Regions from separate parts of the Pseudoclavibacter sp. Z016 genome, predicted to be linked through region 2. Evidence: riboswitches for the same ligand, from Rfam matches in the RefSeq annotation. Region 2 holds a riboswitch; the other holds the start of a gene.

Region 1 (9,556 bases), on a different contig from region 2:
CCGTGCAGCTCGGCGAGAACCTGCGCCTCCACAACCTCGACGCCGGGCCGGCCCGCCTCATCGCGAAGGGGGAGCACGAGCACGTCATCCGCGAATTCCAGGATGCGCTCGCCACGCTCCTCGGAGAACTGCCCGTCGATGTGCTGCACGCCCAGCACTGGTTCTCGGGCGTCGCCGCCCTGCCCGTCGCCCGCGAGCTCGGGATCCCGATCGCGCAGAGCTTCCACTCCATCGCCGCGGACAGCTCCACGCCGCTCGCCGACGGGGAACGCGCAGAATCGCCGGGACGGCTCGCCGGCGAGGCGATGCTCGCGAAGTCCGTCGACGCGATCGTCGTCGTCAGCAGGGCCGAACGCGACACCGTCCTCTCGAGGCTCGGCGGCGACCCCGCGATCACGCACATCGTGCCGCCTGGCGTCGACGCCGACCTCTTCTTCCCCGCCTGGGATGCGCGGGCCGAGCCGGCCGCGCACGAGCAGCGACCCAGGCGTGCCCTGTCTGCCGGGCGCCTGCATCCGCTCAAGGGGTTCGACCTGGCCCTCGACGCGATCGCCGAGGTCGACGCCGACGTCCGCCCCGACTACGTGCTCGTGGGCGCCGCACCGCCGGATGCCGACGGCCGCGAATACGAGGCTCGCCTGCATGACGCCGTCGAGCAGCACGAGCTCGCCGACCATGTGCAGTACATCGGCTCGCTCAGCCGGCACGCGCTCGCAGCCCAGCTGCGCCTCGTGGACCTCGTGCTGATCCCCTCCCACTCCGAAACGTACGGTCTCGTCGCGCTCGAGGCCGCGGCATCCGGGGTGCCCGTCGTCGCCTCCGCAGCCGGCGGACTCCGCGAGGCTGTCGTCGACGGCGTCACCGGCATCCTGCTCGAGACGCGCGACCCCGCCGACTGGGCGGCCGCCATCGCGGGCATCCTCCGACAGTCCGAGGTCGCCGAGCGCATGAGCCGCGCCGCACGCGAGCACGCGCTCACCCACTCGTGGGACCTCAGCGCGGAAGGCCTCCTCTCGGTGTTCCGCGACCTCGTCGCACAGGCCCGGCCGGGTTCCGCGCGTGCCTGAGGCCGGCCACAGCCTGCTCGACTCGGTGCGCCACGCGCTGGTCGTGCACGCGCATCCCGACGACGAGGTGCTTGCCGGCGGCGCCCTGCTCCGCGAGCTCCACGAACGCGGCGCACGAGTCACGCTCGTGACGTGCACGCGCGGCGAGCTCGGCGAGATCGTCGACGGCGCGCTGCCAGATGCCACCTCCGTCGGGGAGCTCGCGGCCGTGCGGGAGCGGGAGCTGCGCGGCTCGCTCGACGCCCTCGGCATCGACGAGCACCGCTGGCTCGGCACCGCCCCCGCACGCGCCGAGGGCCTCGCACCCCGCGACTACCGTGATTCGGGGATGCGCTGGCTGCGGCCGGGCCTCGCGGGCCCCGCCGACGAGACTGACCTGCGGTCGCTGAGCGTCGCCCCGCTCGAGGAGGTCACCGCTGATCTCGCCGCCGCGATCGCCCATGACGGGCCGGACCTCGTCATCAGCTACGACGCGACCGGCGGGTACGGGCACCCCGACCATGTTCGGGCGCGGGAAGCGAGCCTCGCCGCATCGCGGGCAGCCGGTGTGCGATTCGCGGAGCTCGTCGAGCAGAGCGAGCGTGCCCTCGCGGCCGAGATCGGCGACCTCGAGTGGTTCGACCTCGAGCAGCACCGGGCCGCGGTCCTCGCCGCCCTCCGCAGCCACCGCACCCAGCTCACGGTCGACGACGAGGGCGCGTCGCTCGTGCACTCGGGCGGGCAGCGGCAGGACGTGCACCTCGCGATCGGTCTGCGCGAAGTGGTGGCGTAGCGAGGCCGTCCGCGCGGGCACCCACCTGGGTGCGAGCTGTCCCACGACGTCACACGCCAAGCTTGCGGGCTTATGCTCGCCGTGCAACATGCTCCGGGGTCGGTGAAAGTCCGAACCGGCGGTGAGAGTCCGCGACCCGCTCGTCCGCGAGCGGTTGACCTGGTGGAATTCCGGGACCGACGGTTAAAGTCCGGATGGTAGGTGCATGGGAGGCGCTCGTTTCGGCGAGGGCCTCCGAGGCGTCGGCTGCCGGACTCTCCGGCTGCGCCGGCACCGGGACATGGCCCCGTGGTACGCGAAACGCGGAGGTCCGGCCATGCCGATCCAAGAACCCACACGCGTCGACACTGTCGACGCCGCCATGCAATTGGCGCTCTCCCTGGCGGCCCGAGGGCCAGCCCGAGATCCGAACCCACAGGTCGGGTGCGTCCTGCTCGCGCCGCCCTCCGGCGCGGGCGGCCCGCGCCGCATCCTGGGAAGCGGCCACCACCGCGGAGCGGGCACGCCGCACGCGGAGGCCGCCGCGCTCGACGCCGCGCGCGCGGCCGGGGCGGATGTGCGGGGTGCGACCGCCGTCGTGACCCTCGAGCCCTGCGCCCACAGCGGCAGGACGCCGTCGTGCGCCGACGCCCTCCTGCACGCAGGTGTCGCGGAGGTCGTCTACGCGGTCGCGGACCCGAACCCGATCGCATCCGGGGGAGCGGCGCGCCTTCGCGCGCACGGGGTGAGCGTGTCGATGGGCACCCGGCAGGTCGAGGCCGAGTCACTCCTGCGGGTCTGGCTCGTCAATGTCACCGAGCGGCGGCCGTTCGTGACGCTCAAGCTCGCATCCACGCTCGACGGGAGGGTCGCCGCCGCCGACGGGTCGAGCCAGTGGATCACCTCCGAGGCCGCCAGGGCGCACGCGCACGGTCGGCGGGCCGAGGCCTGCGCGATCCTCGTCGGCACCGGAACGCAGCGCGCCGACGACCCATCGCTGTCGGTGCGGGGAATCGCCGCGACTGACGCGTCTCAGCCCCTGCGCGTCGTGATGGGGCTGCGCGAGGTCGAGGAGGGCGCCGCCGTGCGCGCGGAGCCGGAGCTGTTCGTGCACCTCCGCACGCACGACCCGGTCGACGCCCTCGAGGCCCTGCACGCGAGGGGCGTCCGCCACGTCATCGTCGAAGGCGGCCCGACCATCGCGGCGGCCTTCCTGCGCGCCGGACTCGTCGACGAGATCGACGCCTACGTCGCGCCCATCCTGCTGGGCGACGGGGCGAGCTCCGTCGCGTCGCTCGACATCGGGAGCCTCCGGGACGCGAACAGGTGGACCACCGACTCCGTGCATCCGCTGGGCGTCGACACGCTCATCCGGCTCGTCCGGGGCCCCGAATCACCCGCCGTTCACGTCCCCGGCGCTGCACCCGTGGGAGTCGCAGCATGAACGCTGAACTGCTCAGGGCACTCGAGGCGCTGCGGGCGGGACGCCCCGTGCTCGTCGCCGACGCCTCCTCACGCGAGAACGAGGTCGACGCGATCCTCGCGGCGAACACCGCCACCCCCGAGTGGATGGGCTGGATCATCCGCCATTCCTCCGGGCTCCTCTGCGCGCCCCTCCCGGCGGCGCTCGCCGACCGGCTCAGCCTGCCCATCATGGTGGAACGCAGCGAGGACGCGCGCGGCACCGCCTACACGGTCACGGTCGACGCGGCCGAGGGGGTGACGACGGGCATCTCGGCAACCGACCGGGCCGCGACGGTCCGCGCCCTCGCCGCAGCGGATGCACGCGCGAGCGATCTCATCCGCCCGGGCCACGTGCTGCCCCTGCGCGCCGTGGATGGCGGCGTGCTCGAGCGTCCGGGGCACACCGAGGCGGCCGTCGACCTGGTGCGCCTCGCTGGAACCGGCCAGGTGGGCGTCATCGCCGAGCTCGTGCGGGACGACGGCGAGATGCTGTCGTTCGGCGAGGCCCTCGAGCTCGCGGCAGCCACCGACCTGGTGCTGCTGCACGTCGACGACCTCGTGCGCCACCGCAGGGAGCATCCGGGCTTCCCCGCAATGCCCACGCAGGAAGAACCTCAGGACCACAGCCAGCAGCGCGCCGCCAAGGCGCACGGAAGAGGAGAACGACGATGAGCGGACACGGAGCACCGACAGTGCAGGCAGACGGGCGCGGCATGCGAGTCGTCGTCGTCGCGGCCGAGTGGCACGAGACGGCGATGGACGCGCTGCTCGACGGCGCCCAGCGCGCACTCGCCGATGCCGGCGTCACCGACGTCCAGGTCGTGCGGGTTCCCGGCTCGTTCGAGCTGCCCGTCGCGGCGAGCCGCATCGCCATGAGCAGGCCGGACGCGATCGTCGCGCTCGGCGTGGTCATCCGTGGCGGCACCCCGCACTTCGACTACGTGTGCACGGCCGCGACCAACGGCCTCACCGACGTGGCCGTGCGCACGGGCATCCCGGTCGGCTTCGGGGTGCTCACGTGCGACGACGAAGCCCAGGTGCAGGCCCGCATCGGCCTGCCGGGGAGCTTCGAGGACAAGGGGGCGGATGCGGCACTCGCCGCCATCGCCACCGCGAGCGCGCTCCGGGAATGGCCCGCGAGCCAGCCGGCAGGCCTGCCCACGAGCGGACGGGGCTGATCGTGTTCACGGGCATCATCGAAGAGCTCGGTCGGATCTCGAGCATCGAACGGCATGACACGGACGCGCGCCTCACGCTGCGCGCCCCTCTCAGCGTCAGCGACGCGAGGATCGGCGACTCCATCTCGGTCGACGGCGTCTGCCTCACCGTCGCCGAGCTGCTCCACGACGGCTTCACCGCGGACGTCATGGGGGAGACGCTGCGCGCCTCCGCGCTCGGCGACCGGGCCGAGGGCGATCCGGTGAACCTCGAACGCGCCATGCGCCTCGGGGATCGCCTCGGTGGCCACATCGTGCAGGGGCACATCGACACGACCAGCGAGGTGCTGGAGGTGGAGCGCTTCGACGCGTGGCGGCGCATCCGCTTCGCCATCGACCCAGCGCACGCGAGGCTGCTCGTCGACAAGGGATCGGTCGCCGTGTCGGGTGTCTCGCTGACGGTCAGCGCGGTCAGCGCGGTCAGTGCCGTCAACGGCGTCGGGCGAGCCGGCGCAGATGGCTCGCCCTGGTTCGAGGTGTCGCTCATCCCCGAGACGCTCGCCGCGACGACCCTCGGCGACCTTGGCGTCGGGGACCGGGTGAACGTCGAGACCGACATCCTCGCGCGCCACGTGGCGCGGCTCGCGAGTCACCAGGCGTGAGCGAGGGGCAGGCGGGGCGAGCTCTTCGCTCCGTCTGCCCGGCGGGAAACCGGCACCATGCAGCTCAGCGAATCTCAGCGGACCACCTCGATCTTGATTAACCGCTTGATCAAGGCCGCGACGTGTGGTTATAGTCTGCGTAACCGATTAACCACGAACAATGAGGTGACATGGACCAACGAGGGTTCTACAAGCCGGACGGAGCTTGGGTAGGCGACGTGATCCCGTGGCAGGAAGGTGGACGCTTCCACCTCTTCTACCTCCACGAGACCCGTGAAGCCCCGAAGGCTGGCATGCCCTGGCACCGCATCGAGTCGGACAACGTCGTCGACTTCTCCGAGACCGGGGTCGCGCTCGCATCGGGTGGTCCAGAGGCCGCCGACTTCAACGTCTACACGGGCAGCGTCGTGCTCGACCAGAACGGCCACCACCACCTGTTCTACACGGGGCAGAACCCAGCCATCACCGGCCAGGATGGTCGGGCGCTTCAGGTGGTCATGCACGCAACAAGCTCGGACGGTATGCGCACCTGGGAGCGTCACCCCGCACACACATTCGGCGCTACACCCGGCTACGAAACCGGTGACTGGCGCGATCCGTTCGTGTTGTGGGATGCCGATCAGCAGCTCTGGCGGATGCTCATCACTGCTCGCCACGAGCACGGTCCCGATCGACGCCGCGGTGTCATCGCGCAGTGCACCTCGAAGGACCTCACGACTTGGCATGCTGCTGCGCCGTTCTGGGACCCGCGGCAGTACGTCGCGCACGAGTGCCCAGAGGTGTTTCAGTGGGGCGACTGGTGGTACCTCGTGTACTCGGAGTTCAGCGATGCTTTCGCCACCCGCTACCGGATGTCGCGCAGCCTCGAAGGTCCCTGGCAGGTCCCGGAACATGACACCCTTGACGGGCGGGCCTACTACGCGGCGAAATCTGCAGAACGAGAAGGCCGACGCTTCTTCTTCGGTTGGATCGCAACGCGGGAGGGGTCACGCGACGACGGCCCCTGGCAGTGGGCGGGCACCCTGTCCGTGCTCGAAGCGGAACAAGCGTCCGATGGGACACTCGCGTTCCATCCGGCGGCCGAGCTCCGAGAGACGTTCGACACGCTTGCCGGTTCAGGCGGCATCACACCAGGGACGGTGCTTGCCGCGTCGGACGGCTACGCCGAGGTGCTGACCGACCGAGACGCGCCGAGCTCTGCCCGCGTGCGCGCGCGATTCGACATCACGCAGGACACCACTGAATGCGGCGTCCTGCTGCGGGCAAGCGCAGACGGCGACACGGGATACCGACTGCGCCTCGAACCGAAGAGGAATCGCCTCGTCTTCGATCGCTGGCCGCGGGCATCGACCGGCACCGAGCAGTGGCACATCTCCGGGGATGTTCCCCACATCGTGGAACTCGAACGACCCTGCTCCCTCGACGCGGGCGTGCACGAGATCGAGGTCATCCTCGACGGTGAACTCTGCGTCGCGACCGTCGACAATGCCGTGGTCCTGAGCACTCGGCTCTACGACCTGCCCGCCGGCCGTCTGGGCGTCTTCGTCGCTGAGGGCACCGTCACCGTCGACAGCTTCATCATCCAGAGCCGCGACTCAGCGCCCCATTCGCCTTCCCCGCGCCATCAGCACCTCGTCACTACGGCGAGCTGACCTTCATCCACTGTCCCGATCAATCAACGGAGATCTCGATCATGTTCAGAACATCCAGGAAGACCGCCATCGTCGCGACCGTCGCGGCCGCGGCGCTCGCACTCACGGCCTGCGCCGGTGGCGCTCAGAGCGTCGACCCGAGCAACGTAAATCCGGAGGGCGAGATCGTCCCCAGGGAGATCTCGTGGCTCCTGTCCAGGCCGGCTGACGGGGGTGTCATCACGGCAATGCAGCAGATCGCCGAAGAGTACGCCGCTGAACATCCCGGCTTTGCGCTCAACCTCATCACGACCCCCGATCGTCCCTCCTACATTCAAAAGTACGAGACGCTGGCCGCGGCCAACCAGCTTCCTGAGCTCTTCGACACGGACGCGACTCCGTTCGCCCAGAAGCTCGCCGGTCAGGGGCGGATGCTCGATATCGATGCGCTCCTGGAAGATCTCGGGCTTGCCGACGACTACCGCGAGACGGCGCTCAACTACCAACGGTTCGATGACGGGACGCTCCGCATGGTGCCGTTCGAGTTCCAGCTCGAGTTCTTCTGGTACAACCAGGCTCTTCTCGACCAAGCAGGCGTGCAGCTGCCCGCGACGCTCGATGACTTCCCAAAGGTGTGCGAGGGTCTGCGGGCGGCAGGGATCACCCCGATCGCCCTCAACGGACAGGACCAATGGCCGCTTGAACGTTACATGGCCTACTACCCGTTCCGCATGGTTGGTCCCGAATACGTCCAGGACCTGAAGAACGGAGACGCGAACTTCTCTGACCCGGCGGGACGCGCAGCTGCAGAATGGCTCTCCTCGCTTGGGCAGGCCGGCTGCTTCCAGGAAGGCTTCTCGTCCACGGGGTACGCCGATGCGCAAGCATTGTTCACCTCGGGCAAAGCGGCCATTTACAACACCGGCACCTGGGAGCTCGGCAACCTGGCCACCGAATCGCTGGATTCCGGCGTGCGGGACGACGTCGACTACTTCACTCTCCCCACCATCGACGGAGCCGTCACCGCCGACAACGAGTACGTCACGCCATCGGGAATCGGGATGGCCGTGAACACCAAGACCTATGATCCACTGGTTCGCGACTTCCTCGCGTTCGCACTCGAGCGATACCCGACGCTCTACGCCGCGACAGGTGCGATCTCCCCGACGGTCTCCGCAGAGACGGTTGTCCCGGGAGGCGCCACCCCGCTCTATGAGCAGGCAGTCTCCCAGGCCGACGACACCGGAGGCGCGATCGCCATGCCGTGGGACACCCAGCTCGACCCAGCCACCAACACGCGGCTTCAGCAGGAGTTGACCTTGCTGGTGCAGGGGGACATCACTCCGGACCAGTTCGTGGAGACCATGGACGCCGCGATCTCGGAGAACCGCGTTGAGTAACGCAGCCCCCGCAGAGAATCACGGTCCTCGCCCGCGTCGTCAGAAGAAGCCGTTCGCCTCGATGCTCCCACTCCGATCTCGTCTCTCGGTGCTGGTCTTCCTCCTCCCGCCGCTGCTCCTCTACAGTGCTGCGGTCCTGCTGCCGATCGTGCAGTCACTGATCCTGAGCTTCTACCGCTGGGACGGCATCACGAACATGGTCTTCGTGGGTCTCGACAACTACGTGAAGATGTTCACGCGCGATGATGTCTTCTGGACGTCGTTCGTGAACGCCCTCGGGTATCTGGTCATCTGTCTTGTGCTGCAGCTCGGCGGCGCACTCGCGGTCGCGGGGCTTCTCACTGCGATGCCGAGAGCACGGGAGCTCGTGAAGACGCTCTACCTCCTGCCTGCCGTCATCTCAACGGTGGCGATCGCGTTCCTCTTCCAGCGCATCTACTCGCTGGAGCCAATCGGTCTGATCAACCAGCTCCTCGAATGGTTTGGTCTCGGGGCATGGCAGACTGCCTGGCTTTCCAACGTGCAGACAGTGCTTCTTGCGGTCTCGATTCCAGAGGGGTGGAGGTTCACGGGCCTGTACATGCTCATCATCTATGCAGCCCTCATCGCGGTTCCGAAAGAGCTCGAAGAGGCTGCTCGTCTCGATGGGGCGTCCTGGTGGCAGGTCTTCTGGCGAATCCGATTCCCCTACATTCGGCCCGTCTGGATCACAACCACGATCATGGCGACCACCTTCGCGCTGCGTGGTTTCGATATCCCGTACCTCCTGACCAACGGTGGGCCAGGACAGTCGTCGGAGCTCCTGACCACCTACATGTACAAGACAGCTTTCGTGCACACCGACTACGGCTACGCCAGCGCGATCTCCGTGTTCATCGTTGTCGAGTGCCTCGTCGCTGTTGGTCTCATCTTCCTGCTTCTCCGTAGAAGGGACGCCTCATGACCGCGACACGTGTTCTCACCCCCGCCACGTCGCCAGTGGAACCCCAGCCAGCGCCAATACCAGGGCCGCGTCGCTCGCGTTCACCCCGACCGCCGCGAGTGCGGGTCCAGCGAACGCTCCTCACCGTGACCGTCGTGCTTATCGTGCTGGCGCAGGTGTATCCCCTGGCGTGGCTCTTCGTCACGAGCTTCCGCACGGCTGCGGATTTCGCCGGCGGAAATCCCTTCGCGCTTCCGGCGGAGTTCACGCTCGAGAACTACTCGCGAGCGTTCGCCACCGGCAACCTCTGGCTCAACATCGCGAATAGCTTCATCGTCACGCTCGGTTCGAGTGCGCTCATCGTGATCGCGGGAATGATGGCTGCGTTCGCTCTCCAGGTGCTCGGGTTCCGACTCAGCGGACTTGTTCGAGGGCTCTTCCTGCTGGGCATCATCGTGCCCGTGCAGATTGCGCTTGTGCCGCTGTTCATCGACTACTCGCA
Region 2 (9,556 bases):
TCGGTCGCCCCGTCTCGAACGCGCGCGCCCATGACACCGGTCTCGTTCTGCAGCACCCAAGCTGGCGCGAAGGTTTCAGCACTCTGTGAGGCCAGCATTCCGGCCCGGAACCTGGCGACAGGCCGTCATCACCTACACGGGAGTCCTGCCCGTCAGCCTGGTCCTCAACTTCGTCCGCCCCACTCACTGGCCACTGGCCACGACTGGTATTCGTCGTCTCCAACGCCGCCGTCCTCGTCGCAGCACTGAACTGGGCGTTATTGCCGGCGCCGCGTCAACAACGTCCTGGTCTCAGACGTCTAGCCCTTTGGCACGTACGCGTTCGTGAACGCGTCGCCGTCCAGCGGCTTCTCGAGCAGGTCCTGATCGCTCATGAACGTCGCCATCGTGGCCCACACGTCGGCGTCGTTCGTGAAGAGCGGCTGCCCCTCCTGCGCGGACAGGAACGGGATGGTCGCCTCGAGCGTCGCGAGCGCGTCGCTCTTCGCCTCGTCCGTGTAGAGGGTCGGGATGTACTCGGCGGCGATGTCGATCGACTCCTCCGGGTTGTCGATCACGTCCTGCGTGGCCAGGGCGAGGGCCTCGAGCACGGGGGTGATCGACGCATCGTCGCCCTCGATGATCGAGTCGGCGACCCCCAGGGACGGGCCGACGAGGGTCGGCGCATCCGCCGGCGCGATCTCGATCGTGCGAACCGGGAAGCCCGCCTTCTCGAACTGCACGGCGTCGTTGTTGATGTAGCCCATGACCCCATCGACCGCGCCCGTCGTGAGCGCCGCCTGCTGCGTGTAGCCGATGTACTCGATCTTCACGTCGTCCGCCGTCAGCCCGTTGCTCTGCAGCAGCGACAGCAGCGCGAAGTACGTCTGCCCGTAGGGGCCGGGCGTGCCGATGGTCTTGCCGCGCGCATCCTCGGCCGTCGTGATGTCGGAGTCCTCCGGCACGATGAGCGTCGCCGGGTACGTGTTGTAGAGCGTCGCCACCGAGGTGACGGGGATGTCGGCCGCCCGCGCCTGCGTGATCTCGTCGCCGCCCGCGTACACGAAGTCCTCCGTGCCGTTCGCGAGCGCACCGAACAGGTCCTCGCCCTCGCCGTGGTGGCGCAGCTCCACGTTGACGCCCTTGTCGTCGAAGTAGCCCTTCGCCTCGGCCACGTAGAACGGCACGAACTGGATGTTCGGGGTGTAGGTGAGGCCGATGGTCACGTCGCCCGCGGCCGCGGCGGGCGCCTCCGCGCCGTCGCCACCTGCCGAGGGGGAGCATCCGGCGAGCACGGCCACGGCTGCCACGGCGCCGGCCGCGATGACGGAGCGCACGGCCCGCGAGCGGAAGCCCGCGGTGGTTGGACGAGTGTTCATGGGCGTCTCCAGATCGAGAGAGGTGCGGTGGGAGGTCAGGCGGGGAGCGGTTCGTCGGCGAGCACGCGGGCGCGCCGCCTCGACTTGGGTTCGTCGTCGTTCCAGGTCACGGCGTTCTGGAACAGCCGCATGAGGATGTACAGGGCGACCGCGAGGAGCACGAGCATGAGCAGCGTGGAGAAGATACCGGGGATGTCGTTGGCGTCGCGGTTGAGGGTGAGGAGCATGCCGAGCCCCCGCCCACCCATCGTGAACTCGCCGACGACGGCACCCGTGATGGACAGCGTCACACCGGCGCGGATGCCGGCGAGCACGCTCGGCAGGGCGAGCGGCCCCTCGACCCACCACAGCAGCTGGTACCAGTTGGCGCCGTCGATGCGCCCCGCCTCGATGACGTCCTGCGGGAGCTGCCGCACGCCGAGCACGGTCGTGACGATCATCGGGAAGAAGGACATGATCGCGCAGAGCACGACCGTCGGGGCGAGGCCGTAGCCGATCCACAGCACGAGCAGGGGTGCGAGGGCGATGGCCGGGACGGCCTGCGACGCGGCGACGTACGGGGTGATCGCGACATCGACCCACGGGAGGCGCGCGATGAGGTAGCCGAGCGGCACGGCCACGAGGATCGCGAGGAGACTGCCGAGCAGGGCCGCCGAGAGCGTCACCCAGGCGTGGCCCAGCATCGGGCCCTTCGTCACGTCGAGCCAGAAGCGCTCGGCGAGCTGGCCGGGAGCAGGGAGGAACTGCGGCGAGATGAGCCCCGCCGCTGTGACGAGCCACCACACGGCGAGCACACCGATCGCCACCGTGATCGGTGCGAGGAAGCGTGCTGACGTCGTGTTCATCTACCCGGCTTTCGTGGAAAGCTCCGGGGATGACGAGGCGCGTGGAGGTCGCCGAACTGGTCGGCGGATTCCACGAGCTGACGGTACGCCGAGGCGTGCCGTCACGTGCGCCTCCCTTCCGGACTTTCACCGTCGGTTCCGGAATTTCACCAGATCAGCCACTCCCTTGCGGGAGCAGGTCGCGGACTATAACCGCCGGCTCGGAATTACACCGACCCCGGAGCACGTGGACTCTGTCGCCAGAATACGACACGCCCCCGTGATGCGCGACATCGTGACGCTCCGCGACGAGCGAACAGCTCCAGGGAATGCCTGGACAGCAGCGCCGTCGCCCTTGCCACCGTTCTCTCGGGATGGTCTGCACGCACGCGGATGGCTTGCAACACATCCCGAGGCGCGAAGGCCATCTCGAGACACGGCTATCCGGCGGCGGCCTGCGCCTCCGCGGTCTTCTTCGCGCTGCGGAGCTCGCTGGCGATCGCGGCTGCTGCGATGGGCTTCACGAGGCCGAGGCGCTCGGCGATGCCGCCGGCGTCGAACTCCGCATCCACCGTCACGCGGGTGCTGGCCGGGGTGATCGCCTCGGTGCGCACCTCGGCGGCGAAGGACGCACGGCCCTCGACCGATTCCCAGCGAAGGCGCTTGCCCGGCTCGTTGACGACGACCTTCGCGTCGATCGAGCGTCGCTGCCCGACGAGCTCGACGTCCCACCGGATGAGGTCGGGGCCGAGCACCTCGACGTGCTTCACGATACTGAGGACGCTCGGGAGCGACTCCGGCTCGGCGTAGAGGTTGAAGAGCACGTCGACGGGCACATCGATGTCGATGGATTCACTCACGAAGGTCATGCGATGAGCGTAGCCGTCGCACGCTACCGGTTCGCCGCGAGCGAGCCGGTCGTGGACGCCCCCGGCGTGGAGGCGAAGCAGCGGTAGCCGCGCAGCCCCGCGTCCCAGTCCGCCTGGTTCAGGGGGTAGCTGGCCTCGATGACGAGCCCGGGCACGGCCGCAGCCGCGGCGGTGTCGAGGACGTCGCTCGCCTGGCACGTGATCTGGGCGCGGTCCCTGAGCGCTTCCTCGCCCGGGTACTCGGCGTCTGCGGACAGCGTCGTCGCCTCGACGTCGGCGAGCAGCTGCCCCGAGTGCTCGGCGTCGCAGTCGACGACATCGAACCTGGGCTCCCAGGGCGAGACGTAGTCGCGGATGCACTGGCCCGGCTCGAGCAGCGACGCGTCGACGCCCGCGAGTGGCACCTCCGTGAGCGCGGGCCCGGCCGTCTCCTCTGGCGGGACCTGCCCGCCGCCGAACGGCTGGAGCCAGACTCCGAGCGCGGCCCCACCGAGGAGGAGGACCCCGATCAGCGCTGCGAGGACGCCGCGGTTGCGGCGCTTCGCGGCGCGCTCCACCTGCTGCTCGCGCGCTTCAGGCTGCTCGCGCGCTTCAGGCGTGGGGGTCGCTGCCATGGGGAGTGCCTAGGCGAGGCCCAGGTCTTCGAGGCCGATCGCGGCGCGATACGGGTAGCCCGCGGCTTCGATGACGCCCTGCGCTTCCGTGGCGCGGTCGACGATGACGGCGACGCCGACGACCTTCGCGCCGACCTTCTCGAGGGCTTCGATGGCCTTGAGCGGCGAGCCGCCCGTGGTGGACGTGTCCTCGAGCACGACGACCCGCTTGCCTTCCAGGTCCGGCCCTTCCACCTGGCGGCCGCGGCCGTGGTCCTTCGGCTCCTTGCGCACGACGAACGCGTCGACGATCTTGCCCTGCGCGAGCCCCTGGTGCATGACGGCGCTCGCGAGCGGGTCTGCACCCATCGTGAGGCCGCCGACTGCATCCACCGGCGCGCCCGTGAGGGTCTCGAACTCCTCGATGACCTCGAGCAGCACGCGGCCGATGAGCGGCGAAGCGCGGTGGTCGAGGCTCAGCTTGCGGAGGTCGATGTAGTACGTCGCCTTCTTCCCGCTCGTGAGGGTGAAGTCGCCGTGGAACACGGCTTCGTCGCGGATGAGTTCGATGAGGGCGTCGCGGTCTGTCGTCACGGTCCTCAAGCCTAATCGCCCGAGGGGCCGGTCAGCGCGCTGAGAGCGGGTCCGCTGCGATGGCGTCGGCGATCGTGGCCCGCGGATGCGCGCGACGCCACTCCCGCAGGGCGGCGCCCGTCGGCAGCCCGTGTTCGTCGCGGCTCGCGGTCATACCGCCGCCACCGGAGGACGCGGGCCGATGGTCGCCTGCCCCGGACGACGTGGTCGGGTCGAGTTCGCTGGTCTTCGTCACGGTGTTCGTCTTCATCACGCCTCCTCCGGCCAGCGCCTCGCTGGCCTTCGTTGTCTCGGGATGCTTCCGGTCCTGCGCGTCGAGCTGCCGCCAGCCCATCAATCCCCTCGGGCCGCTGTCAAGCGCCGAGGGCTGTCCATGGCCCGGATTCGCGCGATCCCACGACTCCCAGCGAACTCTGCGAACCCTGCGATGGCGGCGATCCCGTCGCCTCCAGGGCCGCCGAGCGCGCGCACACTGTGAGATTGCCGAGACGCCGAGACCCGGCCACCGAATGAACGGTGGCCGGGTCTCGGCGTTCGGCGGAGTTGTCGCCCTCCGCGCGGAATCAGCGGCTGAGGAACTCCAGCACGACCCGGTTCCACTCGTCGGCGTGACTCACGTTGACGCCGTGGGGCGCATCCGCCACGACGTACAGCTCGGAGCCGGCGACGGCCTCGTTCGTGCGAGCTCCGGAGCCCTCGAAGGGCACGGTCGCGTCGCTGTCACCGTGGATGACGAGCGTCGGCACCTTCACGGCCTGCAGGTCGTCGCGGAAGTCGGTGCTCGCGAACGCCGCCATGGCCTGCAGGGCGGCGGGCTTGAACGCCTGCTTGGTCAGCTCGATGGCCGCCTGGCGCTCCTGCTCGGAGACGACGAGCTTGTCGTCGACCGAGTAGAAGGTGGTGATGAAGCCGTCGTAGAACGACTCCTGGTTGGCGGTGAGCGCGGCCGTCATCTTGGCGGCCTCTCCAGCCTCGAGGGGGCCGTCCGGGTTGCCGGCGGTCTTCAGCAGGTACGGCGGGACAGCGGATGCGAAGACGACGCTGTGCACGCGCTCGTCGCCGAACTTCGCGAGGTAGCGGGCCACTTCGCCGCCGCCCATGGAGAAGCCGACGAGGGTGACCTCGCGCAGGTCGAGGGCCTCGAGCACCGACTGCAGGTCGTCGGCGAAGCTGTCGTAGCTGTACCCCGTGAGGGGCTTGTCGCTGCGGCCGAAGCCGCGTCGGTCGTAGGTCACGACGCGGTGGCCGGCGGCTTCGAAGGCCGGCACCTGGTGGTTCCAGGCTTCGCCCGAGAGCGGCCAGCCGTGGATGAGGACAACGGGGCGACCGGTTCCGCCCGTGTCGTCGACGTGGAGCTTCGTGTCCGCGAGCAGGCCGTGGTGTGCGGTGATCTCAGTCATTGCGGTGCCTTCCCGCGCCGCGACTTGCGACGCATCGGGAATCATTCGGAGCCGGGCTTCGCATCGGATCGGTGGCTCGGAGGTTCGGAGGCAACGCTCAGACGTCGATCGTGAAGGCGAGGAGCTGGAACGGCGGCCGCCCGTCGCCGGGGTCGACGGTGCGCACGCGCGACTCGAGGATGGAGAAGCCGAGCCGCTCGTAGAGGCGGTGCGCTCGCACCATCTGCGGTCCGCTGTTCATGACGACGCGCCGCAGCCCGCGCTGTCGCGCGAGCTCGATGACAAGCCTCGTGAGGATCGCGCCGACCCCGCGCCCGCGAGCGCCTGGGTCGACGGCGAGCAGCCGGAAGTCGAGCTCCTCGTCGCTCTCGGGCAGCGTCGTGAGGTGCTCCCCCGGTTTCGGCGTCACGACGGATCCGAGCAGCTCCCCGCTCAGTGCATCCACGGCGACCCACACCTGGTTGGCTTCGGCGCGCTCGGCGACGGAGACGATGTCGTCGCGGTAGTGGCCCGAGATCGTGTACTCGAGTTCGTAGGCGCGCAGCGAGAGGGCTGAGACGGCGTCGATCTCGTTCGGCCGCACGAGCCGCACCACGACGCCGGGGTCGAGCTGCAACGGCAGCCGGTAGTCGATGTGCGGGACACGGGACGCGTCGGCGACTGCCTCCGTGTCGCTCGCGTCGGCCCCGTTGGTGCGCCGATAGCCCAGGCCCTCGTAGAGCGCCTGCGCGGCGAGGTTCTTGCCTCCCGTGTCGAGCACGAGCGCGGATGCGCCCCACCCGAGGGCCGTCTCGCTCGCCGCCTGCATGAGGCGCTTCGCGACGCCGAGCCGCTGCGCGGTGGGTGAGACGGCGAGGAGGCGCACCTCCGCTTCCTCCCCCGTGGCGAGGCGCGAGGGGCCCGTGCCGGCGCGCGCGATGCTGAGCGTGCCCACGACCTCGGCGCCGCCGCGACCGCCGGGACCGCCGCGTTCGGCGACGAGCACAGCACCGGCTGCGGCTCGTCCCTCGACGTCCCGCACGAAGCGTCGGCGCTCCTCGCCGACCTGCAGGTGCCCGTATGGCCCAGCGGCGAACGCGGCCTCGCTGACCCGGATGACCTCGGGCCAGTCGGCGGGCACCGCCTCGCGGACGTGGATCCCAGCGGGCACAGCGCGCCTTGCGGGCCCTGGCCCGGCCGACGCCGACTGCGTCGGCACGGGTGCGGTCTGCGTCATGCGGCGGATGCCCCGACCAGCTCGTCGCTCCAGAGCGTCGTGGGGAACTCCTCGCGGAGCGCTGGGATGACGGCAGTTGCGAAGTACTCGAGCTGGTCGAGCTGCTGCTCGTGCGGGAGCGTGGTGGGGAGGCTGATCGACTGCAGGTCGTGGTCGAAGGCGCCGTGGAAGCGGCCGATCTTGTCGATCACCTGCTGCGGGCTGCCGACGAGCGCCGGCCCCTCGGCGATGGCGTGGTCGATGTCTCGGAACACGGAGTTGTTGCCTGGCACGTTGGTGGCGGCGACGAGGGCCTCGTAGACGGGCCCGTACTGCTCCTTCGCCTCCTGGGAGGTCTCGGCGATGAAGAGCGAGCCCGCGCCCGCGCCGACGAACGCGGTGCGGGGGTCATGGCCGTGGCGCTCGAACTCGTCCCGGTAGTGGCGCACGAGCACCTCGTAGTTGCGCAGGGGCTGGATGGCGTTCGCCGAGAAGAGCGGGTCGCCCCACTTCGCCGCGAGGGCTGCTGAGGCGAGCGTCGTGGCCGAGCCGTGCCACACGCGGGGCGGTCCGGCATACGGCCGCGGCAGGGTCGTGACCTTCGTGAGGGGGCGCGTGAACTCGCTGCCTGGCCAGTCGAGCTCGGTCTCCCGCCACAGCTGCCGGAGCAACGCGTACTTCTCGGCGAGCAGCTCCCACTGGTCGTCGATCTCGAGACCGAACAGCGGGAACTGGGCGACCTCGTTTCCTTTGCCGATGGTGATCTCGAGGCGGCCACGCGAGAGCTGGTCGATCGTCGCAAAGTCCTCGGCGACTCGAACGGGGTCGAGGATCGACAGCACGGTCACGCCCGTCTGGAGGCGGATCGTCGACGTCTGCGCCGCGATGGCCCCGAGGAGCACGCTCGGCGAGGACGACAGGAAGCGGCCAGCGTGGCGCTCCCCCACCGAGAAGGCGTCGAAGCCGAGCTCCTCAGCGCGCAGCGCGAACTCGAGGGTCTCGTGGAGCCGCTCGGACGGCGTCAGCTGCTCGCCCGTGACCGGGTTGGCGACGTACGGGACGATGTCGAGGACCTGGAACTTCACGCTGAGGCGCCCTCTGCGTGCTCGCCGGCCTTCGCGAGCGGCGTCTTCTCCCCGGCCTCGATGCCGACGGGGAGTCGGTTCTCCGCGGGAGGCAGCGGGCAGGTCGCGAAGACCGTGTACGCGCATGGCAGGTTCACGGCGCGGTTGAAGTCGACCGTGACGCGGCCCTCCGCATCCGGTGCCGAGACCGACAGGGCACGGTTCGCGGCGTACGTCGTGAGGCCGCTCGTCGCATCCGTGAACAGGACGAGCAGCGATCCAGCCTCGTGCCCGTTGAACGCGGTGAGCGAGAACTGCTCGCCGCGAAGCTCGAAGGTGACCTTGCCCGGCGAGGAGTAGACGTGCTCGAGCCCCTCGACCGCCGCACCGACGGTGACATCGCGCGGCTCGTCGAACGCCTCGAATGTGCCCTGCGCGCGCCAGCGCGGGTTGGGGAGGTAGGTGGGGGTGCCCGAGTAGGCGGCCAGGTAGTCGTAGTCGGGGTCGCGGGGGCGCACGATCGTGAAGCCTCCCCGCTTGGCGATCTCGATGAGCACCCTGCCGGCGCGGGCGGTGACCCCGTCCCGCTCGGCGATGCACGGGAACCGGTGCAGCCGGGGCCCCTGCAGCAGGAGGCCGTCAGCCTCGAGGGTCTCGCCGTCGGCAAGATCGACGATCGCCTGCCCGTCCTCGAGCGACCAGGAACCGGGGATGCCGTCGATGGCCTGCGGATCCTCCGACAGGAAGTTCAGGCTGGTCACGGCTAGGAACCCGTGGCCATCGGTGCGCCGCTTCTCGTGCTCGACGTGCCACGCCTCCCAGTCGCGGTTGAACTGGGCGCGGTCGACGTCGCGGACAAGGGACGGGGAAGCCGAGATGCTCATGCCGGGATGGTAGGCAGACGCCGCCTGGAACCGTAAGACGGGGGCTGCGCCGGACTACTCAGGGCGTCACATTGTGCAAGGCGGGCGGTGCGTTTCAGGGGACACACCGGAAACACGACTGCAACACACTTCGTTCGTTCGCGTAACACCACCGCCGCGCAGGCGAAACAGCACGAGCGCACCATGAGTGCACCCCGACGCCCCACGTGCGTCCCTTGCAGAGAGGTCTACAACGATGGATCAAGGAAATACCGCATTCATCCTCTTCGCGGCGGCGCTCGTGCTGCTGATGACACCAGGACTGGCGTTCTTCTACGGAGGCCTGGTCAAGGCGAAGAGCGTGATCAGCATGATGATGATGAGCTTCGGAGCGATCGGCCTGATCGGCGTGCTCTGGGTGCTCTTCGGCTACTCGATCGCCTTCCCGGCGGCTGAGGGCCTGAGCCCGCTCTTCGCGATCGACCCGTCCGCGATGGGGCTCTCCAGCCTCCTCGAGGTGCCGGAAGACGCCGCCTACCCACCGCTCGCGTTCGCCGCCTTCCAGGCGACCTTCGCGATCATCACCGTCGCCCTCGTCTCCGGAGCCATCGCCGACCGCGCGAAGTTCGGCTCGTGGATGATCTTCGCCGGCATCTGGGCGACCGTCGTCTACTTCCCCGTCGCGAGCTGGGTCTTCAACTTCGGCCTCGCCGATGACGGCTCCTTCGCCTACGGCGGATGGACGACCTACGGCCTGCAGGAGACGTTCGGCCTCGGCGTCATCGACTTCGCCGGC

The links. Region 2 has a riboswitch for FMN ahead of C5B99_RS01595 (ABC transporter permease). Riboswitches for the same ligand answer to the same signal wherever they lie in the genome.
Region 1: another riboswitch for FMN. It lies ahead of ribD (bifunctional diaminohydroxyphosphoribosylaminopyrimidine deaminase/5-amino-6-(5-phosphoribosylamino)uracil reductase RibD); the one in region 2 lies ahead of C5B99_RS01595 (ABC transporter permease).

Annotation. Positions count from the first base shown of each region.
Region 1 covers NZ_PSTU01000015.1:235,781-245,336, reverse strand. Annotated here, with positions in the region: gene C5B99_RS14565 (glycosyltransferase) at 1-1,067, shown strand, start outside; gene C5B99_RS14560 (PIG-L deacetylase family protein) at 1,060-1,839, shown strand; FMN riboswitch at 1,925-2,049, shown strand; gene ribD (bifunctional diaminohydroxyphosphoribosylaminopyrimidine deaminase/5-amino-6-(5-phosphoribosylamino)uracil reductase RibD) at 2,156-3,262, shown strand; gene ribB (3,4-dihydroxy-2-butanone-4-phosphate synthase) at 3,259-3,954, shown strand; gene ribH (6,7-dimethyl-8-ribityllumazine synthase) at 3,951-4,460, shown strand; gene C5B99_RS14540 (riboflavin synthase) at 4,463-5,101, shown strand; gene C5B99_RS14535 (family 43 glycosylhydrolase) at 5,272-6,753, shown strand; gene C5B99_RS14530 (ABC transporter substrate-binding protein) at 6,795-8,132, shown strand; gene C5B99_RS14525 (carbohydrate ABC transporter permease) at 8,194-9,075, shown strand; gene C5B99_RS14520 (carbohydrate ABC transporter permease) at 9,072-9,556, shown strand, end outside.
Region 2 covers NZ_PSTU01000003.1:58,819-68,374, reverse strand. Annotated here, with positions in the region: gene C5B99_RS01605 (NAD(P)-dependent oxidoreductase) at 1-89, shown strand, start outside; gene C5B99_RS01600 (ABC transporter substrate-binding protein) at 300-1,358, opposite strand; gene C5B99_RS01595 (ABC transporter permease) at 1,394-2,203, opposite strand; FMN riboswitch at 2,306-2,432, opposite strand; gene C5B99_RS01590 (SRPBCC family protein) at 2,623-3,051, opposite strand; gene C5B99_RS01585 (septum formation family protein) at 3,075-3,665, opposite strand; gene pyrE (orotate phosphoribosyltransferase) at 3,675-4,238, opposite strand; gene C5B99_RS01575 (hypothetical protein) at 4,270-4,488, opposite strand; gene C5B99_RS01570 (alpha/beta fold hydrolase) at 4,802-5,638, opposite strand; gene C5B99_RS01565 (GNAT family N-acetyltransferase) at 5,736-6,854, opposite strand; gene C5B99_RS01560 (LLM class flavin-dependent oxidoreductase) at 6,851-7,918, opposite strand; gene C5B99_RS01555 (DUF1684 domain-containing protein) at 7,915-8,781, opposite strand; gene C5B99_RS01550 (ammonium transporter) at 9,017-9,556, shown strand, end outside.